DNA from 3 places in the Mesorhizobium sp. BHbdii genome. Region 3 is predicted to be linked to each of the others. Evidence: riboswitches for the same ligand, from Rfam matches in the RefSeq annotation. Region 3 holds a riboswitch; each other region holds the start of a gene.
The links. Region 3 has a riboswitch for cobalamin ahead of ACWTU8_RS13550 (aromatic ring-hydroxylating oxygenase subunit alpha). Riboswitches for the same ligand answer to the same signal wherever they lie in the genome.
Positions count from the first base shown of each region.

Region 1: linked by a shared signal. The riboswitch ahead of ACWTU8_RS05925 (DUF1636 family protein) and the one ahead of ACWTU8_RS13550 (aromatic ring-hydroxylating oxygenase subunit alpha) in region 3 are both predicted to bind cobalamin.
Region 2: linked by a shared signal. The riboswitch ahead of ACWTU8_RS06130 (CbtB domain-containing protein) and the one ahead of ACWTU8_RS13550 (aromatic ring-hydroxylating oxygenase subunit alpha) in region 3 are both predicted to bind cobalamin.

Region 1 covers NZ_JBSPKX010000001.1:1,207,775-1,215,080, forward strand. Annotated here, with positions in the region: gene cobN (cobaltochelatase subunit CobN) at 1-661, opposite strand, end outside; gene cobW (cobalamin biosynthesis protein CobW) at 680-1,717, opposite strand; gene ACWTU8_RS05925 (DUF1636 family protein) at 1,714-2,145, opposite strand; cobalamin riboswitch at 2,184-2,387, opposite strand; gene ACWTU8_RS05930 (winged helix-turn-helix domain-containing protein) at 2,417-3,616, opposite strand; gene ACWTU8_RS05935 (NADH-quinone oxidoreductase subunit A) at 3,953-4,318, shown strand; gene ACWTU8_RS05940 (NuoB/complex I 20 kDa subunit family protein) at 4,309-4,890, shown strand; gene ACWTU8_RS05945 (NADH-quinone oxidoreductase subunit C) at 4,896-5,498, shown strand; gene ACWTU8_RS05950 (NADH-quinone oxidoreductase subunit D) at 5,499-6,689, shown strand; gene ACWTU8_RS05955 (hypothetical protein) at 6,692-7,063, shown strand; gene nuoE (NADH-quinone oxidoreductase subunit NuoE) at 7,085-7,306, shown strand, end outside.
Region 2 covers NZ_JBSPKX010000001.1:1,245,628-1,252,933, forward strand. Annotated here, with positions in the region: gene ACWTU8_RS06100 (methyltransferase family protein) at 30-521, opposite strand; gene ACWTU8_RS06105 (heparan-alpha-glucosaminide N-acetyltransferase) at 518-1,522, opposite strand; gene ACWTU8_RS06110 (MFS transporter) at 1,882-3,081, shown strand; gene ACWTU8_RS06115 (SRPBCC family protein) at 3,147-3,512, opposite strand; gene ACWTU8_RS06120 (SRPBCC family protein) at 3,446-3,895, opposite strand; gene ACWTU8_RS06125 (Rieske 2Fe-2S domain-containing protein) at 3,873-4,265, opposite strand; cobalamin riboswitch at 4,496-4,697, shown strand; gene ACWTU8_RS06130 (CbtB domain-containing protein) at 4,735-4,914, shown strand; gene ACWTU8_RS06135 (CbtA family protein) at 4,930-5,706, shown strand; gene cobU (bifunctional adenosylcobinamide kinase/adenosylcobinamide-phosphate guanylyltransferase) at 5,699-6,220, shown strand; gene cobO (cob(I)yrinic acid a,c-diamide adenosyltransferase) at 6,222-6,839, shown strand; gene cbiB (adenosylcobinamide-phosphate synthase CbiB) at 7,182-7,306, opposite strand, start outside.
Region 3 covers NZ_JBSPKX010000002.1:179,983-187,288, reverse strand. Annotated here, with positions in the region: gene ACWTU8_RS13570 (DegQ family serine endoprotease) at 1-410, shown strand, start outside; gene ACWTU8_RS13565 (molybdopterin-dependent oxidoreductase) at 519-1,130, shown strand; gene ACWTU8_RS13560 (FAD-binding oxidoreductase) at 1,127-1,873, shown strand; gene ACWTU8_RS13555 (2Fe-2S iron-sulfur cluster-binding protein) at 1,992-3,122, opposite strand; gene ACWTU8_RS13550 (aromatic ring-hydroxylating oxygenase subunit alpha) at 3,146-4,393, opposite strand; cobalamin riboswitch at 4,609-4,811, opposite strand; gene ACWTU8_RS13545 (DUF680 domain-containing protein) at 5,332-5,538, shown strand; gene ACWTU8_RS13540 (DUF680 domain-containing protein) at 5,630-5,857, shown strand; gene ACWTU8_RS13535 (DUF680 domain-containing protein) at 5,930-6,148, shown strand; gene ACWTU8_RS13530 (ABC transporter ATP-binding protein) at 6,245-7,306, opposite strand, start outside.

The DNA.
Region 1 (7,306 bases), on a different contig from region 3:
GCGACGTTTCTTTCTGTCGAAGCGCTTCAGGGTGTCGGCGCACTTCAGAGAGGACCCCACCCCCGGCCTGCGGCCGGACCCTCCCCTCGAGGGGGAGGGGGACGACACCGCGTCCCGGCTCATAATAGCCCGCCTTCGGCACGCTGACCGGCTCCGCGACCGCCATGTCCGATCCCGCCAGCCGGGCCAGCCGATGCACCAGCGCTGTCATGTTGGCCGGGCCGCCCTCGCGAAAATAATTGAGCAGACCGTCGAGCTCTTCGCGGGGCAGCGTCGAGCATTCGATCAGCCGCAAATCCTCGTCGTGGCTCTCGCCGGGCAGCAGCGCCAGTTTTATGCCGCGTGCGCGGGCGGTCGAGGCAAGCTGGTCGCAGCCATAGCGCCACCAGTCATAGCCGCCGAGAATGCGAACCAAAATAACCCTGGCGTGGCGGGCGACGCTGTCGATCCAGAGGTCGACGGACATGGGATGGCGCAGATCACGCAAAGGCGCCAGCCGCATCGACGGCAGGCGATCCGCACCTGCCTTCCACGCCGCCGCCAGCCCGGCCAGATCGCTGTCGGTGAAGGACAGCGCCACGACATCCGCAGGCGTCTGCCTGAGATCAACGGGCTCGGCGAGATCGTCGAGCGAGGCGGATGTTGTGGTGAGGATGTGCATCGCGGCTCGTGCCTGGGGTCAGCCGGCGAGGATACGCTCGATGGCCGGGCGGTTCAGCCCTTTCAGACCGATGACGACGAGACGCGAACGGCGGTCGTCCTCAGTGGTCCAGGCGCGGTCGTAATAGTGATTGACGCGCGGACCGACAGCCTGCAGCAACAGCCGCATCGGCTTGCCGCCGACGTCGACGAAACCCTTGACGCGCAGCACGTTCTCTTCCTCCGCCGCCGTGGCGACACGCAAAGCCAGCTCATCGGGATTGGCGATCGACGGAATGTCGATGACGAAGGAATCGAAGTCGTCGTGCTCGTGGTCGAGTTCGTCGTCGTGGTGGGTCTTGCGGTTCTCGATGTCGTCCTCGACGGCAAGGCCGAGGCCGAGCAGCACAGACGGATCGACCTTACCTTGCGAGGTCGGCATGATCTTGACGGCGCGCGCGGTGTGCTCGCCGATGATGGCATTGGCGCGGGCCGAACCGGCGGCGTCCATCAAGTCGCTCTTCGACAATATGATCAGGTCGGCGCAAGCGAGTTGGTCCTCGAACACCTCCTCGACCGGGTCGTCGTGGTCGAGCGTCTCGTCCTGCGCGCGCTGCGCCTGCAGGGCGTCCATGTCGTTGGCGACGCGGCCTTCGGCCAGCGCCGGTCCGTCGACCACGGCGACGACGCCGTCCACGGTCACCCGGCTCTTCACCGACGGCCACTGGAAGGCCTGGACCAGCGGCTTGGGCAGAGCCAGCCCAGAGGTTTCGATCAGGATATGGTCGACCTTCGGCGTCAGCGACAGGATCTGGTCGAGCGCCGGGACAAAGTCGTCGGCGACGGTGCAGCAGATGCAACCATTGGCCAGCTCGACGATATTGTCCTCGGGGCAGGTGTCGATGCCGCATCCCTTGAGGATCTCGCCGTCGATGCCGATGTCGCCGAACTCGTTGACGATGATGGCCAGCCGCTTGCCCCCGGCGTTTTCGAGCAGATGGCGGATCAGCGTTGTCTTGCCGGCGCCGAGGAAGCCGGTGACGACGGTGCAGGGCACGCGGGAGACGGAAGCGGTCATGTCAGGTCCTTCAAAAGGTCGAGGGGAGGGATGCGGGCGACGAGGCCGCGCTTCAGACTATCGGGGCGGCCGCGCCATGGAATGAGACCGTCCGTCGAGGTGGCGAAGAGCTTTGCGCCAGTGACGAGATCGGCGCCGCTTGTCGTGGTCAGGTCGCCGAAGACGTAGCTCCAGCAGCCGTCGCGCAGGATCGCGGCGCTCAGCCGGCGCTTGCAGTTGCCGAGGCATTCGACGCTGCGGATACGGATATTTTCGCCGGAAGCGGCGCGGCGCGTGTCTTCGGCCAACAATTCGCCGGCGCGGGGATGGCCATCGGAGCCGGTCTCGTCACGGCAGGAGGCGCAGACGATCACCGTGACGCCGGCCAAGGGATCACTATCGGGCAATACGTCCGCTGTCTCAGCCGAAAAACTGCTGTCGCGTTCCAAATCAGGCTCCATGCCCGGAAAACCCGCCAGGCGATCGGATTCTTTTGTCCTAGACGGCAGGTCTCCTGGCTCGCGGGTCATCGCCTTGGTGCCGCCTTCCCGGGACCGTCCCAGTGGTTTTCGGCCTTGGCTCGTCGCTTACAGTTGCGGGGACAGCCGCGGATTTGAAATCGGAATTTCGCACCGCATTCCCTCTTGGCTCCTCCCTTTGCCGAGAGGAGACCGTCTGGATTGGATTTAGGCCTGTGCAGGCAGTCGTGTCAACGCACGTCTACGATGCGGCAATGTTGGCGAGAGCCGAACCCAGGTCGCCGGCCGGAGTCACTTCGATGCGTTCCAGCCCGAGCCAACCCTGCATCAGCTTCAACTCCTCGAAGAGTTCGGCGGCGGTTTTCGGCGGGGCGCCGGGCTCGGCATAGGCGGCATGGACGCGCAGCACGCCGGCGGGGCGGTCGGCCTTGAGATCGATGCGAGCCACGATCCTTTCGCCGAGCAGGAACGGCAGCACATAATAGCCGTACTGGCGCTTTTCGACGGGGGTGTAGATCTCGATGCGATAGCGGAAGTCGAACAGTCTTTCCGTGCGCGACCGCTCGAAGACGACCGGATCGAACGGAGCGAGCAGCGCGCGTGCCTCGATCTTGCGCGGAAAACGGGCGTCCTTGTAAAGATAGGCAGGCTTGTCCCAGCCTTCGACGCGTACGGGCAAAAGATCGCCGGCCTCGACCAGTTCCTCAATCCGGCCCTTGATGTCGGCTGGAGAGAGGCGGAAATAATCGCGCAGGTCGCCCGCCGTCGCGACCCCGTGGGCGCGGGCGGAAATGCGCAGCAATTCGCGGTGCGCATCCTCAGGGGAGGGCACTGGCAGGGCAAGTATCGCAGGCGGCAGCACTCGCTCCGGCAGATCGTAGCGCCGCTCGAAGCCACGACGCGACGCCGTGGTGATGCGGCCAGCCCAGAACAGCCATTCGAAAGCGTGCTTGGCATCGCTCCAGCCCCACCAGCCGCCCGAGCCTTTCTGGCCCTCCAGGGCGGAAGCGGCGATCGGGCCGCGTTGAACGACCTCGCGATAGATGTCTTCAATGTAGGCGGCGCGTTCGCGGCCCCACTTGGCCAGCCCGTTATACATTTCCTCGCCGCGCTCGGCCCGCTCCATGCGCCAGCGCATCAGTGGATAGGTCTCGACCGGCAGAAAGGAGGCCTCATGCGCCCAATATTCGAAGACTTTGCGCTTGCGCGTCACGGCGGCGTTGTCGAGCAGCGCAAGCGGGTAGGGGCCAAGCCGCGAATAGAGCGGCATATAGTGAGCACGCACCACCGCACTGACGGAATCGATCTGCAGCAGGCCGGTGCGGGCAAGGACGCGGGCCAGATGGCGGCGATCAGGCGTGCTGTTAGGGCGAGGATCGGCAAACCCCTGTGCGGCAAGCGCGATGCGCCGGGCCATGGCGAGCGAGATTTTTTCCTTCATGCAGACGGCACTCTGTTGGCATTCGACCCAAGGTTTGGACGATGATTCCGCGCCATGCTAGCAGGGTTTTGGCGGCATCTATGTCAGGAGAGGAAACTGGAGTAAAAGATGAAAGAAATCAAACAGGAGCGGATCGGACCAGTTTATCCGGATATGCCGTCCAGGCACCGTGTTTTGAACAAGGTTTGACTTGCTTCGCCGAAAGCGCTGCGCTAACCCTCGCCGCGTTGCAGCATAGAGCCTCCTAAAACGGTTCAGTGGTTAAACTGTCACGCTTCCGCAAGTGGGTCCGGTGCTGTAATCAGAGTGGATTGGCCGCCAACGGAAAGCTGCAGCATGAACGCATTGTTGAGTTCGTACCTGCCCATCGTCCTGTTCATCGGCGTGGCGCTGGTCGTCGGCCTGGCGCTGCTTGCCGCCCCCTTCCTGGTGGCCTTCCGCAACCCAGATCCGGAAAAGCTTTCCGCCTATGAGTGCGGCTTCAATTCGTTCGACGACGCCCGCATGAAGTTCGACATCCGCTTCTACCTGGTGTCGATCCTGTTCATCATCTTCGATCTGGAAGTGGCCTTCCTGTTCCCGTGGGCCGTGTCTTTCAGCCAGATCGGCATGCTCGGTTTCTGGTCGATGATGGTGTTTTTGGCGGTGCTGACCATCGGCTTTGCCTATGAATGGAAGAAAGGAGCGCTGGAATGGGATTGAGCGACAATTCCGGCACGCTCGTCGCGCCGAAGCCGAAGGGCATTCTCGACCCCAGCACCGGGAAGCCGGTGGGGGCGAATGATCCATTCTTCCTCGAGATCAACAACGAACTGGCCGACAAGGGTTTTCTGGTCACCTCCACCGAGGCGCTGATCACCTGGGCGCGCAGCGGCTCGCTGATGTTCATGACCTTCGGTCTTGCCTGCTGCGCGGTCGAGATGATCCACACCTCGATGCCGCGCTATGACTCGGAGAGGTTCGGTGTCGCTCCTCGCGCGTCTCCGCGCCAGTCCGACATCATGATCGTCGCCGGCACGCTGACCAACAAGATGGCGCCGGCGCTGCGCAAGGTCTACGACCAGATGCCGGAGCCGCGCTACGTCATCTCGATGGGCTCCTGCGCCAATGGCGGCGGCTATTACCACTATTCCTATTCGGTGGTGCGAGGCTGCGATCGCGTCGTGCCGGTCGACATCTACGTGCCCGGCTGCCCGCCGAGTGCGGAAGCGCTGCTTTACGGCATTCTTCTCCTGCAGAAGAAGATCCGCCGCACCGGCACGATCGAACGGTGAGCGGCATGATCCAGTCCTTGAATGAACTCTCGACCCATCTCGGAGAGAAGCTGAACGGCCGGATCGGCGAGGCGGTGTTTGCCTATGGCGAACTCACCATCTCTGTCGAGCCGCACGATCTGATCGAAGTGGTGACCTTCCTGCGCGACGATCCAAAATGCCAGTTCATCTCGATCATCGACGTGTGCGGCGCCGATTATCCGTCGCGGGCCAAGCGCTTCGACGTCGTCTATCATCTCTTGTCGCCGAAGCAGAATATTCGGATTCGCATCAAGGTCCAGGCCGACGAGGAAACCGTGGTGCCGTCGATCACCGGCGTCTATCCCGGCGCCGACTGGTTCGAACGCGAAACCTACGATCTCTATGGCGTTCTGTTCTCGGGCCATCCCGATTTGCGGCGGATTCTGACCGATTACGGCTTCGAGGGTCATCCGCTGCGCAAGGATTTTCCGCTGACCGGTTTCGTCGAGGTGCGCTACGACGACGAGGCCAAGCGGGTCATCTACGAGCCGGTGGAATTGAAGCAGGAATTCCGCAATTTCGATTTTCTGTCTCCGTGGGAAGGTACGGATTACGTGCTCCCGGGGGATGAGAAGGCAAAGCAGTAAATGGCTGAAACCTCCGTTCGCAACTTCAACATCAATTTCGGCCCGCAACATCCGGCGGCGCATGGCGTTTTGCGCCTCGTGCTGGAGCTCGATGGCGAAGTCGTCGATCGCGTCGATCCGCATATCGGGCTGTTGCATCGCGGCACTGAAAAGCTGATCGAAGCCAAAACCTATCTGCAGGCGGTGCCATATCTCGACCGGCTCGACTATTGCGCGCCGATGAACCAGGAGCATGCCTTCGCGCTTGCCGCCGAGCGACTGCTCGGCATCGAAGTGCCGAAGCGCGGCCAGCTGATCCGCGTGCTTTATTGCGAGATCGGCCGCATCATGTCGCACATCCTCAATGTGACGACGCAGGCGATGGATGTCGGCGCGCTGACGCCGCCCTTGTGGGGCTTCGTCGAACGTGAAAAACTCATGGTATTCTATGAGCGGGCCAGCGGTTCGCGCATGCATGCGGCCTATTTCCGGCCCGGCGGCGTCCACCAGGACCTGCCGCAGAAGCTGGTCGAGGATATCGGCAACTGGATCGACCCGTTCCTGAAATCGCTCGACGATCTTGACGCACTGCTGACCGGCAACCGCATCTTCAAGCAGCGCAATGTCGATATCGGCACGGTGTCGCTGGCCGATGCCTGGGCCTGGGGTTTTTCCGGCGTGATGGTGCGCGGCTCGGGTGTGGCCTGGGACCTGCGCAAGTCGCAGCCCTACGAATGTTATTCGGAGATGGATTTCGACATCCCGATCGGCAAGAACGGCGACTGCTTCGACCGTTACCTCGTGCGCATGGAAGAGATGCGCCAGTCGGCGAAAATCATGCGCCAGTGCGTCGACCTGCTGCTCGGCAAGGAAGGTGCGGGGCCGGTGTCGAATCTCGACGGCAAGGTGGTGCCGCCGAAGCGTGCGGCGATGAAGCGTTCGATGGAAGCGCTGATCCATCACTTCAAGCTCTACACCGAAGGCTACCGCGTGCCAGCGGGCGAGGTCTATGCGGCGGTCGAAGCGCCGAAAGGCGAGTTCGGCGTTTACCTGGTCTCGGACGGCACCAACAAACCCTATCGCTGCAAGCTGCGCGCGCCAGGCTTTGCCCATCTGCAGGCCATGGATTTCCTGTGCCGCGGCCACATGCTGGCCGACGTCACCGCCGTGTTGGGTTCACTCGATATCGTCTTCGGGGAGGTTGACCGCTAGCAATGAACGCGCTTGTCACCGCAGCGGTCCTGACGATGGCGGCCCAAGTCCCTGCTTGGGGCCCCGATGGTCGGCTATTGTCGAGAGATCTGCTCAAGATTGGGTTTGAGCTGGTTGCGGAAGGTGACTTATTGATGGGGCGCACGTTCGAGAGACATGCACCGATGGATGAGGGGATTGTTCTTCATTCCTTCCCGCAGTGCCAGTTGGACTCGTTCGTTGCCCAGGTGCCCAGCCGGCCACGGCCTTACTGTGTCTCTTGGGTTGACGATCGTTATGACGAATACATCCGCCTGAAGCGCGGGAAAGAAGAGTTTGTGTGCGTGTTAGGGCAATCTGAGAACTGCTATCGCGTCTCTGGCTCGGTTCAGTAAGAAGTAAACAAAGCGAAAATCATGTCAGTCCGCCGTCTCGCAGAAGCCAGCCTCCAGCCAGCCTCGTTCGCCTTCAGCCGGGCGAATGCGGCAGCGGCGAAGCAATGGATCAAGAAATACCCGAAGGGCCGCGAGCAATCGGCGATCATCCCCTTGCTGATGCTGGCGCAGGAGCAGGAAGGCTGGGTGACCAAGGCGGCGATCGAGGCGATCTCCGACATGCTCGGCATGCCCTACATCAGG
Region 2 (7,306 bases), on a different contig from region 3:
TCTACTCTGAAAAGACCTTGCGGCACGCCTCAAATCCAGCGTCGCACCTTTTTCGCGTAGTCCCGGTATTTCTTGCCGAATTTCGTCGTCAGCACTTTTTCCTCGCCCTCAATCGCCATTTTCTGCGTTGCGAAGGCGGCGATGATCGCCAGCGGCAGGAACCATACGATCCCCGAGACAAGGGCCACGCCGATCAGCAGCAGCGTGTTGGCCAGATATATCGGGTTGCGGCTGACAGCAAAGGGGCCTGATGTCACCAGATGGTCCGGCACGGCGTTTGGGTGGAGCGTCGTCTTTGCCCGGATCATGGTGCGGATCGCCGTGAACCAGAGTGCGACGACGCCGAACAATGCCACCCAGCCGGCCGCGAACAGGATGTCGCCGAGCAGGCCGCCGATCCATGGCAGCGGGTAGAGCAAGCCAAGCCCGATGCTGACGGCGATGGCCGCGACATAGATCAGCGGCGGCCACGGTATAAACCCCGGTTTAGGTTGTCCCGGTTTCTGTTGATGGTCGGTCATTGTGCTCCTCCCTCCATCAAAGTGCTGTCGGCTTTGGCAGTGCAGGCGCCGGCGAGCTCGTTAAGATGTGCCTTCCATTCCGCAGCCTGGTCGTTGCGGTAGAGCCGATCAAGCGTGGCCTCGCCCTCGAGTGTATCGAGCATGCACACACAATAGCTGGAGCAGAACTCCGTGTCGCGCGATTGCTCGCACGATGTCTGGCATTCTTTCAGGAAGGTGACCTGCCTGGTCTCGACCGGTGCCGGCACCACTTGCGAAAGCAGCCAGACCGAGCCGATCAGCACCGGCTGGTGGATCAGATAGAAGGCGAGGCTGTGCCGGCCGATAAAGACCAGCGGATTTGTCCAGCGGCCGGGCGTCAGGCCCGCCAGCCGCGTCAGCATGCCGGAAGCGAAGGCGAGTTTTGCCGCCGCGATGCCCACAAGCACGGCGCCGAACCATGGAAACAGCGGCACATAATCGTTCGAGCGAGGATTGGTTGCCGACAGGCCGACCCACCACAGGGCCGGATGGTCGAAGATCTCGGACCTGAGGTAGAGCGGCGCGGTGATGACGAAAGCCGCGACAACAAGCGTCAGCAGCGCCGGCAGCCGCAGAAACGCCAGGCCGAGCAGGCTGGCGAGCGCGATCTCATGCAGGATACCGAAGAAGATGAAACTGTCCGGCGTGGCAAGCCTTGTGGCAGCCGATATGGCGAGCGCCGCACCAGCGACCATGGCGAAGCGTTTCCAGAAACCGTTCCAGCAGATCTGTTTGCCATGGGCGAGGAACAGACTGACGCCGACCAGGAACAGGAAGGTCGAAGCGATGCAGCGCGCGTAGAATTTCCACCAGCCGAAGGCGGTCAGGCCGGGATCGGTGTAGCCGAAGAATTCGAGATCCCAGGTGAAATGGTAACTCGCCATGGCAAGCAAAGCGACGCCGCGGGCGACGTCGATGGCGATGATGCGCTTCGGCTTCGGTCGATCCTGAACGGATACGGTCAGCGTGTCGATGCTCATGGTCTCGCAATTCTGATTCAGCAGAGCAAGACGACTATCACGATTGCCCCGGACAAAAGAAGGCGGCCAACACACGGCCTCGGCTCCGGTTCGCGCCGGCGTCGCATCAAGGCGGGCATTAGAGCGACGTGCGTCCGCTTGGACGCACAAAGTACGCTCTAACACTTTTGAATCTACGCATCGTGCTTTCCGAAAATCGATTCCGATTTCGCGCCGATGCGGTAGGCCAGCGCCGGAAAGCCTTTGGCCGGTTCGCTTTTTGCCGTGAACGGGTCGGTTTCCTGTTACTGACCTAGGGATGGCCACGGCAGATTTGGCGCTCACGTCCTGCTTTGGGCGATTCTGCTTCGGGGACAGCAATGGCTACCCATGTGCGCCATCCAATCGCGCTTCCGGCCTTGCGACCGGCGGATGCGCGCACCTTCGCCTCGCTCTATGCGGTCGAATCCTTCGCGCGCGCCACCGTGTCGAGCGTCATCCCGATCCAGGCCTACGAAATCCTCCGCAACGAGCAGATCGTCTCGATCCTCTACACCGTCGTGGCGCTGCTCGGCCTGTCGGTGACGCTGTTCATGCCGATGCTCATCCGGCGCTTTGCCCGACGCTGGGTCTACACATCAGGTGCCTGCCTGCTTGCCGTCGGCTCGCTGTTCTTCGTCACGCACACGCTCACCGGGCAGCTGGTGGGCATGCTTTGCCGCGTGATGGGCGCCAGCGCGTTGTCCATCACGCTCAGCCTCTACATCATGGACCACATCCGCAAGACCGATTTCATGCAGGCCGAATCGCTGCGCATGGCGTGGTCGATGCTCGCCTGGACAAGCGGGCCGACACTCGGCATCTTCCTCTACACGCGTTTTGGCATCTATGCCGCGCATGGCGCGGTCGCCATCTTCGCCATGGCCCTGCTGGGGCTGTTCTGGACCTACCGGCTCGGCGACAATCAGTCGATCCGCCCTGGCAAGACGCGGCCGGCCAATCCGCTCGCCAATATCGGCCGCTTCGTCGCGCAGCCGCGTCTCAGGCTGGCCTGGCTGATCGCCTTCGGCCGCTCCTGCTTCTGGACGACATTTTTCGTCTACGGGCCTTTGTTCATGGTGATCACAGGCGAGGGCGAGCTCGCTGGCGGCCTGCTGGTCTCAGCGGGCAATGCGCTGTTGTTCACGGCCATCTTCTGGGGCAGAGTGGGACAGCGTTTCGGCGGCCGGCGAACCATGACATCAGCCTATTTCGCCCTGTCGGCCATGCTGCTGGCGGCGGGCGCCGTCGGCGAATTCGTGCCGTTTCTTACCGGCGCCTTGCTGCTGTGCGGCGCGCTCTTCGCCATCGCTCTCGACGCGTTGGGCTCGACCGCCTTCATGCGCTCGGTGCGGTTCTATGAAAGGGCTGAGATGGCGGCGGTCTATCGCACTTATCTCGACTTTTCCGAGCTGACACCGCCGTTGGTCTATTCGGTGGTGCTGGCGTTTTTCGGGCTGGGCTCGGTGTTCGCCACGCTCGGCCTGCTGGCGGCGGGCTGCGGTTTTGTCACCTGGCGGTATCTGCCGAAGTCGCTTTGATCGTCAGAATTTTGGTGAAAGCGTTGTATGCCGCTCGCGCACCCAGTTGTGGAAGCGATGCAATTTCATATTCCTCGGGCATCAGCATGCGGCCTTGTGGCGCATCGAGCGCAGTCTTTCTGGTTGATCTCGCAGATATCAGCGCTCTCCTCCAGCACCTGCCTGCCGAAAGCGACGATGTTGTCGATATCAGCCGTTGGATTGGCGAGCGCTTCGGACGAAAAAAGCCATTCGGCGGTCAGTTCGGTCTGCTCCGAGCCGAGCGGCACCAGCCGCACGGTCCTGACATAGTCGACATGGCCGACGATGAACATCGACGACAGGTTGGTGGCGTAGGTCTGCCCGGCGGAACGCTCGGCTGAAGTCAGGTCGGGAAAGACCGGGCCGTGGACGCGCCCGTCTCGCGACCATGTCTCGGCTCCGGCCCGCAGGCCACCGGAAACTCCGGCGCATCATTGTCGGCGTGACGGGCCCATTCGGGGTCGTCGTCCCGACCCATCAGGCCGCGGCCATAGATCGACACCAGCCGCGACAGGTCCTTGTCGACGCCTGGGCAATGCAGGCACTCGTTGAAATTCTCCCAGAAGATCTTCCAGTTGCAGTTCATGACCTTGCGCAGCATATGGCTTGACACCAGCGTCTCCAGCGGCCAGTTGGCGAGGTCGCCAGAGGCGGGATCGAAGGATGTCTCGGCCGAACCGTCGGCGTCTTCCCTGAGATTGACGAAGACGAAACCGCCCCATGCCGACAGCGCTACGCGGTAAAGTGGATGATCGGCCTTGTCGAAGCCTTCAGGCAGCGATCTCGACGGCACGCGCACGAGATCGCCGCGCAGCGAATAGGACCAGGCGTGGTAGGGGCAAGTGACGAGCCGCGGCCTTCAGCCGACCTTCGCTCCCCCGGCAAAGCTGCGAGCCGCGATGCCGACAGGTGTTGTGGAAGGCGCGCAGCTCGCCGGTCTCGTCGCGCAGCACGACGATCTCCTGAGTGCCGACACGGAACGTCCTGAACGCCAGCGGCTGGGCAAGGTCGGCCTCTCGGCAGACGAGCAGCCAGCTTCGATACCAGATGGCGTCGAGATCGCGCTGATAGGCCTCGATGTCCCAGTAGGCCGATGACGGCAGCGACGGTTCAAGTCGCGTCAAACCGTTATAGGGATCGTGCTCGCTCGGGCTGGGCTGCATGACCGGCTCCTGTGATACGCCAGCCGACACCCGGTCGCGAACATTGTCAATCGCGGCGCCGGGCTGGCTGGCCTGCCGAGAGGCGCATTCGCGCTGGTGGCTGGCGGAATTTGGTTTGCCGGACGCGACGATTCTGCCTATAGTCGCAGCTGTCGTCGGTTCCGTTTGGAGCCGCGCATGATCCCGGAGCCGGAATCGGTTCCGGAAAGGTCATGCGCAGAGTCTAAGTGTTAGAGCGTCCTTGTGCGTCCATTCGGACGCACGGCGCCCTAAAGGGAATGCGGTGAGGGCGAATTGTTGCCCAATGCCGTGGCTGCCCCCGCAACTGTGTGCGGTTAGTCCTCTCCATATGCCACTGAAGAGTTTCTTCGGGAAGGTGGGGAAGGGCGTTGATCCGCGAGCCAGGAGACCTGCCGGCGACAGGAAAACTGACTTCTATGCCCTCGGGTGGAGGGCGAAAGGACAAGACATGAATACCGCTTCCGTCTCGCTCGGCACTTCCGTCTCCTCGCAGTCGCGCTTTGTGCAGCTGGCGCTTGCTGCATTTCTCGGCATTTTCGTGATGGGCTTTGTCGGCTTCTCGCATATCGACGCGGTCCACAATGCCGCTCACGACTATCGCCATTCGATGGCGTTCCCCTGCCACTGACGAGGGGCTGACATCATGACATTGTTTCGCAACGTCGTGTTCATCGCGGCGATCGCAGGGCTTGTGGCAGGCGTCGTTCTCGCCTGCATGCAGGCCTATGCCACGGTGCCGCTCATTCTGAAAGCGGAAGTCTACGAACAGGCCGGCGGTGGTCACACGCATGACCATGCCGCGGCGCCGGCTGCGAACGCCGGGGATACGAATGCCATGACCAGCGCGGCGCCAGCGCCGGCCGAAGCTGCCGCCCCGGAAGAGGAGGGCTGGACGCCGGCCGACGGTTTCGAGCGCTTCGCCTTCAATATCGTTGCCAATGTGGTCACCGGCATCGGCTTTGCGCTGATCTTGGTCGCCGCTTCGGAGTTCGCCGGCGGCATCGGCAATTGGCGTCAGGGCCTGTTCTGGGGCTTTGCCGGCTTTGCCGTATTCACGCTGGCTCCGAACCTTGGCCTGCCGCCCGAATTGCCGGCGATGCCGGCGGCCGATCTCACCCAGCGCCAGATCTGGTGGACGGCGACCGTGATGGCGACCGCGGCGGGTCTCGGCCTGCTTGCCTTCCGCAAGTCCTTGCCACTGGCGCTGATTGCCGTAGCGTTGATCGTGGCGCCGCATATCGTCGGCGCGCCGCAGCCCGACAGTTTCGAATCGCCGATCCCAGAAGGCCTGCATCACCAGTTCGTGGTGGCGGTGACGCTGACCAATCTGGTGTTCTGGCTGGTGCTCGGCGGCATCGTCGGCGTGGTGCGTGGCCGCTTGACCGGCACCGCGACCGGCCTGCGCGACAGCTTTGCCTGATCGCGTTGCCGGGACGCTGACCCTGGTCATCGGCGGTGCACGCTCCGGCAAGAGCGCGCATGCCGAAAAATTGGCGACGGCCTGCCCGGCGCCGTGGGCCTATATCGCCACGGCGCAAGCCTATGACGACGAGATGCGCGAACGGATTGCGCTGCATCGGTCGCGGCGCGGCGAGGGCTGGACGACCATCGACGCGCCGCTCGATCTCGTCGGCGCGATCGAGGCGCTGCCTGACGGCCGGCCCGTCCTGATCGACTGCCTGACTTTGTGGCTGACCAACCATATGCTGGCCGAACATGACGTTGAGGCCGAATGCCGAGGGCTGGCGGATGTGCTGTCACGACCGCGCGGGCCGTGGTTCGTGGTTTCCAACGAGGTCGGCCAGGGCATCGTGCCGGACAATGCGTTGGCTCGCCGGTTTCGCGATGCCGCCGGCCGGCTCAACCAGCAAGTCGCGGCAGTGTCCGATACGGTGCTGCTGATGGTGGTGGGGCTGCCGCTCAAGGTGAAGTGACATGGCTGATACTATCGATCCCAAGGACGAGGAGCGCCATCGCGCCAAGATGGCCAAGCGCAAAGCGGTGCAGGACGCCGAGGTCGCGGCAAAGACGGTCGAGAAGGGGCTGCTGATCGTCAACACCGGGCCCGGCAAGGGCAAGACCACTGCCGCCTTCGGGCTGGCGCTGAGGATGCTCGGCTACGGCAGGCGCGTCGGCGTCGTCCAGTTCATCAAGGGCAAATGGCACACCGGCGAGAAGGACGCCTTTGCCGCCTTCGGCGACCGGGTCGTCTGGCATACAATGGGCGAGGGCTTCACCTGGGAAACGCAGGATCTGAAGCGCGACGTCGCCGCCGCCGAAGCGGCCTGGGCCAAGGCGCTCGAGCTGATGGCCGAGCCATCGATCAGCCTTCTGGTGCTCGACGAACTGAACATCGCGCTGCGCTACGATTATCTCGATCTCGACAAAGTGGTGGCGGCGCTGAAAGGGCGCCGCGAAAACCTGCATGTCGTCGCCACAGGCCGCAACGCCAGACCGGCGCTGGTCGATGCCGCCGATCTTGTCACCGAGATGTGCGTGACCAAGCATCACTTTTCCGCCGGCGTGAAGGCACAGCAAGGCATAGAGTTTTGAGCGTTTTGCCCGCGGTTGGGCAGCACGTAACTCGTACTGGAGACGACCGATTATCGAAAGTCGGCGCCGCCCCTCAACCCCTGCCGGGACCTTCTCCCCGCGAAGGACGGGGAGAAGTGGCTTGGCCGCAACGCTGGCGATCCCCCTCTCCCCGTCCTTTACTCGGAAAGGGAAAGGGAAAGGGTGAGGGTGAGGGTTAGCGCTGACCTGAAGCGTTCGTCCTGGTCGCGAGCTCGCGATTCCTTGCTTTGTGACGGCAGATGGTGCTGATTTGCGCCTATGACCCGCCCCGAGGCGGGTTTTTACTTTTTGCCGATCTCGACCGGCCGCGTTGCACTGCCGTCACGCACCGACGACAATCACCGACACCAAGCCGAACAGCGCGATCAGCAAAAAGTCGGCGACCCGATAGAGTTTCAGCGCCCGCCTGATGTCGGCGCTCTCGGCATCGCGGTGGCCGCCTTCGC
Region 3 (7,306 bases):
AAGGGAAGAATGTCGAAATTTCCGTCGATGTCGGGCGCAACGGAGACGATGTGCAGACGGCATCGGTGGGCGGCGGACCAGAGGCACCGTCCGCACAGCCGGGCCTTCGTGCTCCTGCGATCGGCCTCGGTCTGATGGACGTCACCCCGGATGTCCGACAGGCGATGAACCTGGCGCCCAACCAGCGCGGCGCGCTGGTCGAGAGCGTCAATCCCGACAAGGCGGCCTCGGCTTCCGGTATCCAGCCGGGCGACATCATCGTCGCCGTCAATCAGGCGCCGGTGCGGGACGCCAGGCAGGCAGACCAGGCGATCGCGCAGGCCGGAAAGGCTGGCAAAAAGTCCGTGCTCCTGCTCGTCGAACGCGGCGACGCGCAGATGTTCGTCGCCGTGCCCTTCGCTAATGGCTGAGGCGGCGCATTGCCGCGAGGTCGCGGGCAAGATTCTGGTTGCCCGCCAGAGCATCTTCGAGAAGACTGGTGAAGGCCGACAGATGGCCTGATGCACACGGATGTTTCGATGGTCACCCGCGGCTTCTCTTCAGGACGAAAGCCCCCGACGGATGCGGATGCGCGCATTCCGCCGGGGCAGTATCTCGAGCAAGGGTTCCCGGTGCTGTCGGCCGGGCCGACGCCGCGCGTGCGCACCGAGGAGTGGTCGTTCACGCTCAAGCACGGGCCGCGGCCGGTCAAGAAGTGGAGTTGGACAGAGTTCAACGCGCTGCCGTTGACCAAGATGACCCGCGACATCCATTGCGTGACCGCATGGACCAAGTTCGACACAGCGTGGCAGGGCGTGCTGGTCGACGATATTCTGGCGGATGCCGGCATTGAGCCACTGAGCCCCTTCACTCTGGCGCTGTCCTTCGACGGCTACACCACCAACGTGCCGACGAAGGATCTCACCGCCGGCAAGGCGATGGTGGCGCTGCTTTACGAAGGCAAGCCGATCACGCCGGACCATGGCGGCCCGGCGCGGCTGCTGGTTCCGCATCTCTATTTCTGGAAATCGGCCAAATGGCTGAACGGGCTGCAGTTCACCGAGCGCGACGAGCCCGGGTTCTGGGAGTTGCGCGGCTATCACATCTATGGCGACCCGTGGCGCGAGCAGCGCTATACGGGCGATCCATGAGCGACGGGCCGGCGGCGCAGTCGCCCTGGCAGACCGTCACCATCCGACGCATCGAAAAGCGCACGCCGCGCGTCACCAGCTTTTTCCTCGAGCCGTCGCGGCCCTTCGCCTATCGTGCCGGGCAGCATGTCGATGTCAGGCTGACGGCGCCGGATGGCTATCAGGCGCGTCGCTCCTACTCGATCGCCTCGGGGCCGGAAGCCGGCGAGATGATCGAACTGGCGATCGAAAGGCTCGATGATGGCGAGGTCTCGCCGTTCTTCCACGATATCGCGGCTGTTGGCGACGAGGTCGAATTGCGCGGGCCGCTCGGCGGCCACTTCGTCTGGTACGACGGCGACGGCGGTCCGCTTCTGCTGGTCGGCGGCGGGTCCGGCGTGGTTCCGCTGATGGCGATGATCCGCCATCGCGCGGCGCGCAGGTCGGCGGTGCCCGTGGCACTGGTGTTTTCCGCACGGGTCTGGGACGAGGTGATCTTTCGCGACGAGCTGATCGGCCTCGACGATCGTCGCGACGGCTTCGATCTGGTGCTGACGCTGACCCGCGAGGCCGCCCGGCGCCCGGCGGACTATTCGCGGCGGGTCGATGCCGCGATGATAGAGCAATCGATGGTGCGGCTGCCCGCGCCGCCAAGGTTCGCCTTTGTCTGCGGCTCGAATGCCTTCGTGTCGGCCGCCGCTCAGGCGCTGATCGATGCCGGCGTTCCGGCAGGCCTCATCCGCACCGAGCGCTACGGGGTTTAATGCATGTCGCGCAAAAGTGTGCAGCGGTTTTTGCGATAATGACATGCATAGAAAACGACAACGTAAAGCGCGTCGCATAAGGCCGGCCAAACGCGACGCGCTTTAGCCGCCTCGCCGGTCAGGCGTCGATTTCGAGTGCCGTCAGTGGCTTCGAACAGCAGGCAAGGATGAAGCCGTCATCGATCTCGTGATCGAGGATGCCGCCATTGTGGCTCATCTCGACTGTGCCCGAGACCTTTTTCACCTTGCAGGTTCCACACAGGCCGAACTCGCAAGCCGCTGGGATGCGTACGCCCGAAGCGCGCGCCGTCTGCAGCACGGTCTGGCCGGCAACGCAGTCGGCATCGACATCCGAAAGCGAAAAGCGGATCGGCGTTGCGGCCTCGGCAGGTGTCTCGACCCCGCCCTCTGCCGGCCCACCCTTTGCCGGCCCACCCTTTGCCGGTGATGTGAACGGGGCCAGTATTTCCTCCACTATTGGGGCCGCAAAGCTCTCCTGATGATAGTTGGCCATGTCGAATCCGACCGCCTCAAGCATCTGCCGCACGGCGCGCATGAACGGGTCGGGACCACAGCAGAAAATTTCGCGCTCGCGAAAATCGGGCGCCAGCAGCGGCAGCCGTATCGCGTCGATCCGGCCCATATGGCCGAACCAGCCCTCGCGGCTGGAGCGCTCCTCGATCATGAAGCCAAGCGTTAGGCCCGGCATGCGGCTGCCGAGCAGTTCGAGCTCCTTGCGGAAGATGATCTCCTCGGGCTTTCGTGCGCAGTTGACGAAGCCGACATCTGTCCATGGCGCGCAGTCGTTCAGCCAGCGCAGCATTGACATCATCGGCGTCACGCCGGAGCCGGCCGAAATGAACAGATACTTGGCCGCGGGGTGGCTGTGCAGCGAAAAGTCGCCGGTCGGCCCATAGGCTTTCACGTGAACGCCGGGTTTGAGATTGTCGAACATCCAGCGTGTGCCGAGGCTGCCGGCCTGCGCTTTCACCGTCACCGCGATCGAGAACGGCCGCGACGGCGAGGACGACAGCGTATAGGTCCGCATCAGCGGGCCGTCAGTGGTCGGCAGTTCCAGTGTCACGAACTGCCCCGGTCTGTAGCGGAACCAGGTCTGGTTGTCGGAGCGGAAGGTGAAAGTCTTCACGTCAGGCGCCTCGTCGCTGACGCCGATCACTTCCAGCACCTGAAGCCTGTCGTTCCAGGGCGCCATCTCGTCGAGATGGCGGTAGAGCCCGAGATCCGTCATCGCATTCATACCCTTGACCTTTCTCAGGCGACGCTGCGCAACGCCGGCCGGCCGTCCTCGGCAAGGCGCGGCCCGATGAAGGAGGCGTACCATTCGACGAACTGGATGACGCCGCCCTCATGCAGTTCAGAATAGGGGCCGGGCTCATAGGCCGGCGACAGGATGCCGAAGGCGTTTTCCTCGACGATGCGGCGGTCCTGATCGTTGGTCTCGGTCCAGACATGGGTGAGTTCGGCGAGATCGTAATCGACGCCTTCGACCGCGTCCTTGTGGACGAGCCATTTGGTGGTGACGGCCGTTTCCGTGGCGCTGATCGGCAGCACGCGGAAGGTGACGGCATGGTCGCCGAGGATGTGGTTCCAGGTCGTCGGATAGTGATAGAGCAGCAGCGAGCCGATGCGCTCGGTCGAAACGCTGTCGGAAAGGTTCTTCTTCACCGCGCGTCTTCCCGTCATCGTGTAGCTGACGGCATCGCGCAAGAGCGGCGCGCGGGTGGCACGATACTGCCCGGCCGGATCGATGCGGAACTTGCTCGGCAAGCCCGCCGCCTCGCATTTCGCCCAGTGCGCAAGCATCTCCGGATCGCTATCGGCGCCCTGCACGCCAGTCACGGTCGGCGCTTCCGGGAATGTCTTGCACAGTTCCGGATGGTTGCCGGCGCAATGGTAGCACTCGCGGTTGTTTTCCCAGACGAGCTTCCAGTTGCCCTTCTCGACGATGGTCGATTCGAAGGCGATTTTTGCGTCGCGCAGCCGGTGCGGCAGGAGGTAAGGCTCGATCATGGCGCGCATCGGCGCGAAATCGGCGGGCTCCTTGGCCAGGCAGATGAAGATGTAGCCGCCAACGCTTTCGCAAGCCACCGGCTTCAGGCTGAACTGGCTCTTGTCGAAGCCGTCCGCCATCTGCCTTGCGAACAAAAGCCGGCCATCCAGCTCGTAGGTCCACTGGTGATAGGGGCAGACGAGCTTCGCCGCCGTGCCTTTGTCGGCGTTGCAGACGCGGCTGCCGCGATGCCGGCAGGAATTGTGGAAGGCATTGATCCTGCCTTGCTGGTCGCGGACCAGCACAACCGGATAGTCGCCTATCTGGGCAGTGATGTAGCTGCCCGGCTTCGGCAACTCGCAATCGTGGCCGATGAACAGCCAGTCGCGATACCAGATCAGCTCCATGTCGAGCTTGAAGAAATCGGCATCGGTATAGAAGGGCTGCTCGAGCGAATAGCCTGCCCTGCGGCCGTGCAAGAGCCTCAGCATGTCGTTGCGCGCTTCCATTTCCTGTCCTTATAGCCGTCGCATCGGCCCGAAATCGGAATCGATTTCGGAAAGCACGATGCGCAATTCAAAAGTCTTGGAGCGTGTTTTGTGCGTCCACATGGACGCACGTCGCTCCAAAGACTGAACTGGTGGTGATGGAGGAAGGATCGCTCGCAGACCGGCGACAGGCCAGACATGCATCATCCACCTCTTGACCGCCCACCGCGATCAGTCGTGTCTAGAAATCTCGGGCTGGTTTCCGGGCTCTGGAGTGTCCTTGCGGACTCATCGCGACACCTTCCCAGGCTTGTGGCCCAGTGGTCTCCCGTTGCGACTTGAACTCCACCACCGTTGCGGGGGCAGCGCCGGGTTCTGACCGGCTTCCCAATTCTCCGCTTCGTCGTCACCAAGCGGCACCTGAGTTGGCGTGATCTAATCATGACGGCTGGCTGACTGTCGGCATGAAAGCGACATCGTATCCATGCGGCGCGACACGGCGGCGAAACCCTGTGGGCCGGGATTTGAGGGGGGATGAATTTGCACCCGGCTGCGAGCGCTGCCGGTTCTGAAAGCACGCCGGATTTAACCATTGCAGGGCGCCTAAATGGTTAATGATTCGACAACAACTCAGCACCGGCTTTTTAAGCCGCTTCTAAAATCGAACCGAACGGTTCGTTTCTGTTGACAATGCGTGCATGACGCTGTGAACGCAGGTCCGGCAATTCGTCAAATGGTCGAATGGCGCCTTGGCATAAACCTCTGAAACAAAACACAAAATAACACTATTGGAAGCATCTGGTACAATTTCAAGGTGTAGATTCTTGGTCCACACGGAACAACTTAGTGATTGGAATCCGCCGAATGGCCTTCCCACATCGGGGCTGTCCGAACGACGCGAATTCCTCCCAAGACACGCCGCTAGACGGACGGAAAATTAAGATACTGGAGTACCAAAAATGAAAAAGATTGCTCTTACTGCCGTCGCCGTTCTGGCCATCACCGGCAGCGCCTTTGCTGGCAGCGACCATTATGGGTCCAACGGCGCCAACCAGCCGGCCGCTGCGGTCGACAACAGCTCGTATACGGCTTCCATTCAGAAGCCGGCTCACGCTGAAAAGCCCGTTGTCCAGGGCGCCGACCGCAACCTTTTCGGCAACAATTAACAGCTGATCCCAAACAGCAGAGCGGCGTTGTCTTTTCATAAAGACCGCTGCCGCCGCGCTGAGGGGATATGACAATTCAGGAGTACTAGAAATGAAGAAGATCATTCTTGCCGCCGCCGCCGCCATTCTGGCCGTCTCCGGCAGCGCTTTTGCCGGCAGCGACAATTTTGGATCGAACGGCGCCAACCAACCGGCCGCTGCGGTCGACAACAGCTCGTACACGGCTTCGATTCAGAATTCGGCTTCGGCGCAGAAGCCGGTTCAGGCTGACGAGAAGCCCGTCCACGGCAGCGACCGTAACCTCTTCGGCAACAACTAATGTCGATCCCAACAGCAGCGGCGGCATTTGCCCGCCGCGTTGGTGGAACACGAAAAATCCAGGAGTACTGAAATGACGAAGATCGTTCTTGCGACCGCCGCCGTTCTGGCCGTCGCCGGCAGCGCATTTGCCGGTAGCGACAATTATGGATCGAACGGCGCCAACCAACCGGCCGTAGCGGTCGACAGCTCGTACACGGCTTCGATCCAGAATTCGGCCTCGGCGCAGAATCCGGTTCCGGCTGACGAGAGGCCTGTCCACGGCAGCGACCGCAACCTGTTCGGCCGCTAACAGCGACCTGAACGCACAAGAGCGGCGGGCTTTGCCCGCCGCTCTTGTTTTTTGCCTTCGCCAAACTGCCTGTATCCAGCAGTTAGGCCGCCAGCCTCAGGCTGCCTTTGCTTCCGCTTTGTGGAGTGTGAAGGAATGTCCGTCGGCATCGAAAATATGCAGGTCGCCGGCATCGGCATTCAACCGCAGCGCAGCACCCCGCTTGACCTCGACATTGCCGGGCAGCTTGGTCACCAGCGGCAGTTCGGAGCGGCCGATGTCGACATAGACGAGCTGAACCTCGCCGAGTTGCTCGACATAGTCCACCGTTCCCTCGAAAAGATAATCCGTCCCGGTGGCGATCATCAGATCCTCCGGCCGCACGCCGAAGCTCACCGAAGCGCCCTTCACTGACGCTGGCGTGGCGATCGGCACCGTCGCCTTGCGCCCGCCGACATGACTGACGACGGTCGGGTCGCCTGATTTGTCGATCGTCGCCGGCAGGATGTTCATTGCCGGCGAGCCGATGAACTGGGCAACGAACAGATTGCCGGGTTTCTTGTAGAGATCCATCGGCGTGCCGACCTGCTCGATATGGCCCTCCTTGAGCACCACGATGCGGTCTGCCAGCGTCATCGCCTCCACCTGGTCGTGGGTGACGTAGATCATCGTTGTAGCCGGCATCGACTCCTTGAGCTTGGCGATCTCGATGCGGGTGGCGACGCGCAGTGCCGCGTCGAGGTTCGACAGCGGCTCGTCGAACAGGAAAACCTTCGGGTTGCGCACGATGGCGCGGCCGATGGCGACGCGCTGGCGCTGGCCGCCCGACATCGCCTTGGGCAGGCGGTCGAGATATTTTGTCAGCTGCAGGATTTCCGCGGCCTGGCGCACTCGCTTGTCGATCTCTGCCTTGCTCTCCTTGCCGATCTTCATAGAGAACGCCATGTTGTCGTAGACGGTCATGTGCGGATAGAGCGCATAGGACTGGAACACCATGGCGATGCCCCGCTTCGACGGCGGCACGTCGTTGACCACCTCGCCGTCGATCCTGAGCTCCCCGGAGGTGATTTCCTCAAGCCCGGCGATGGACCGCAGCAAGGTCGACTTGCCACAGCCGGAAGGGCCGACAAAGACGATAAACTCGCCCGACTTTATGTCGAGGTCGATGCCGTGGAGAAT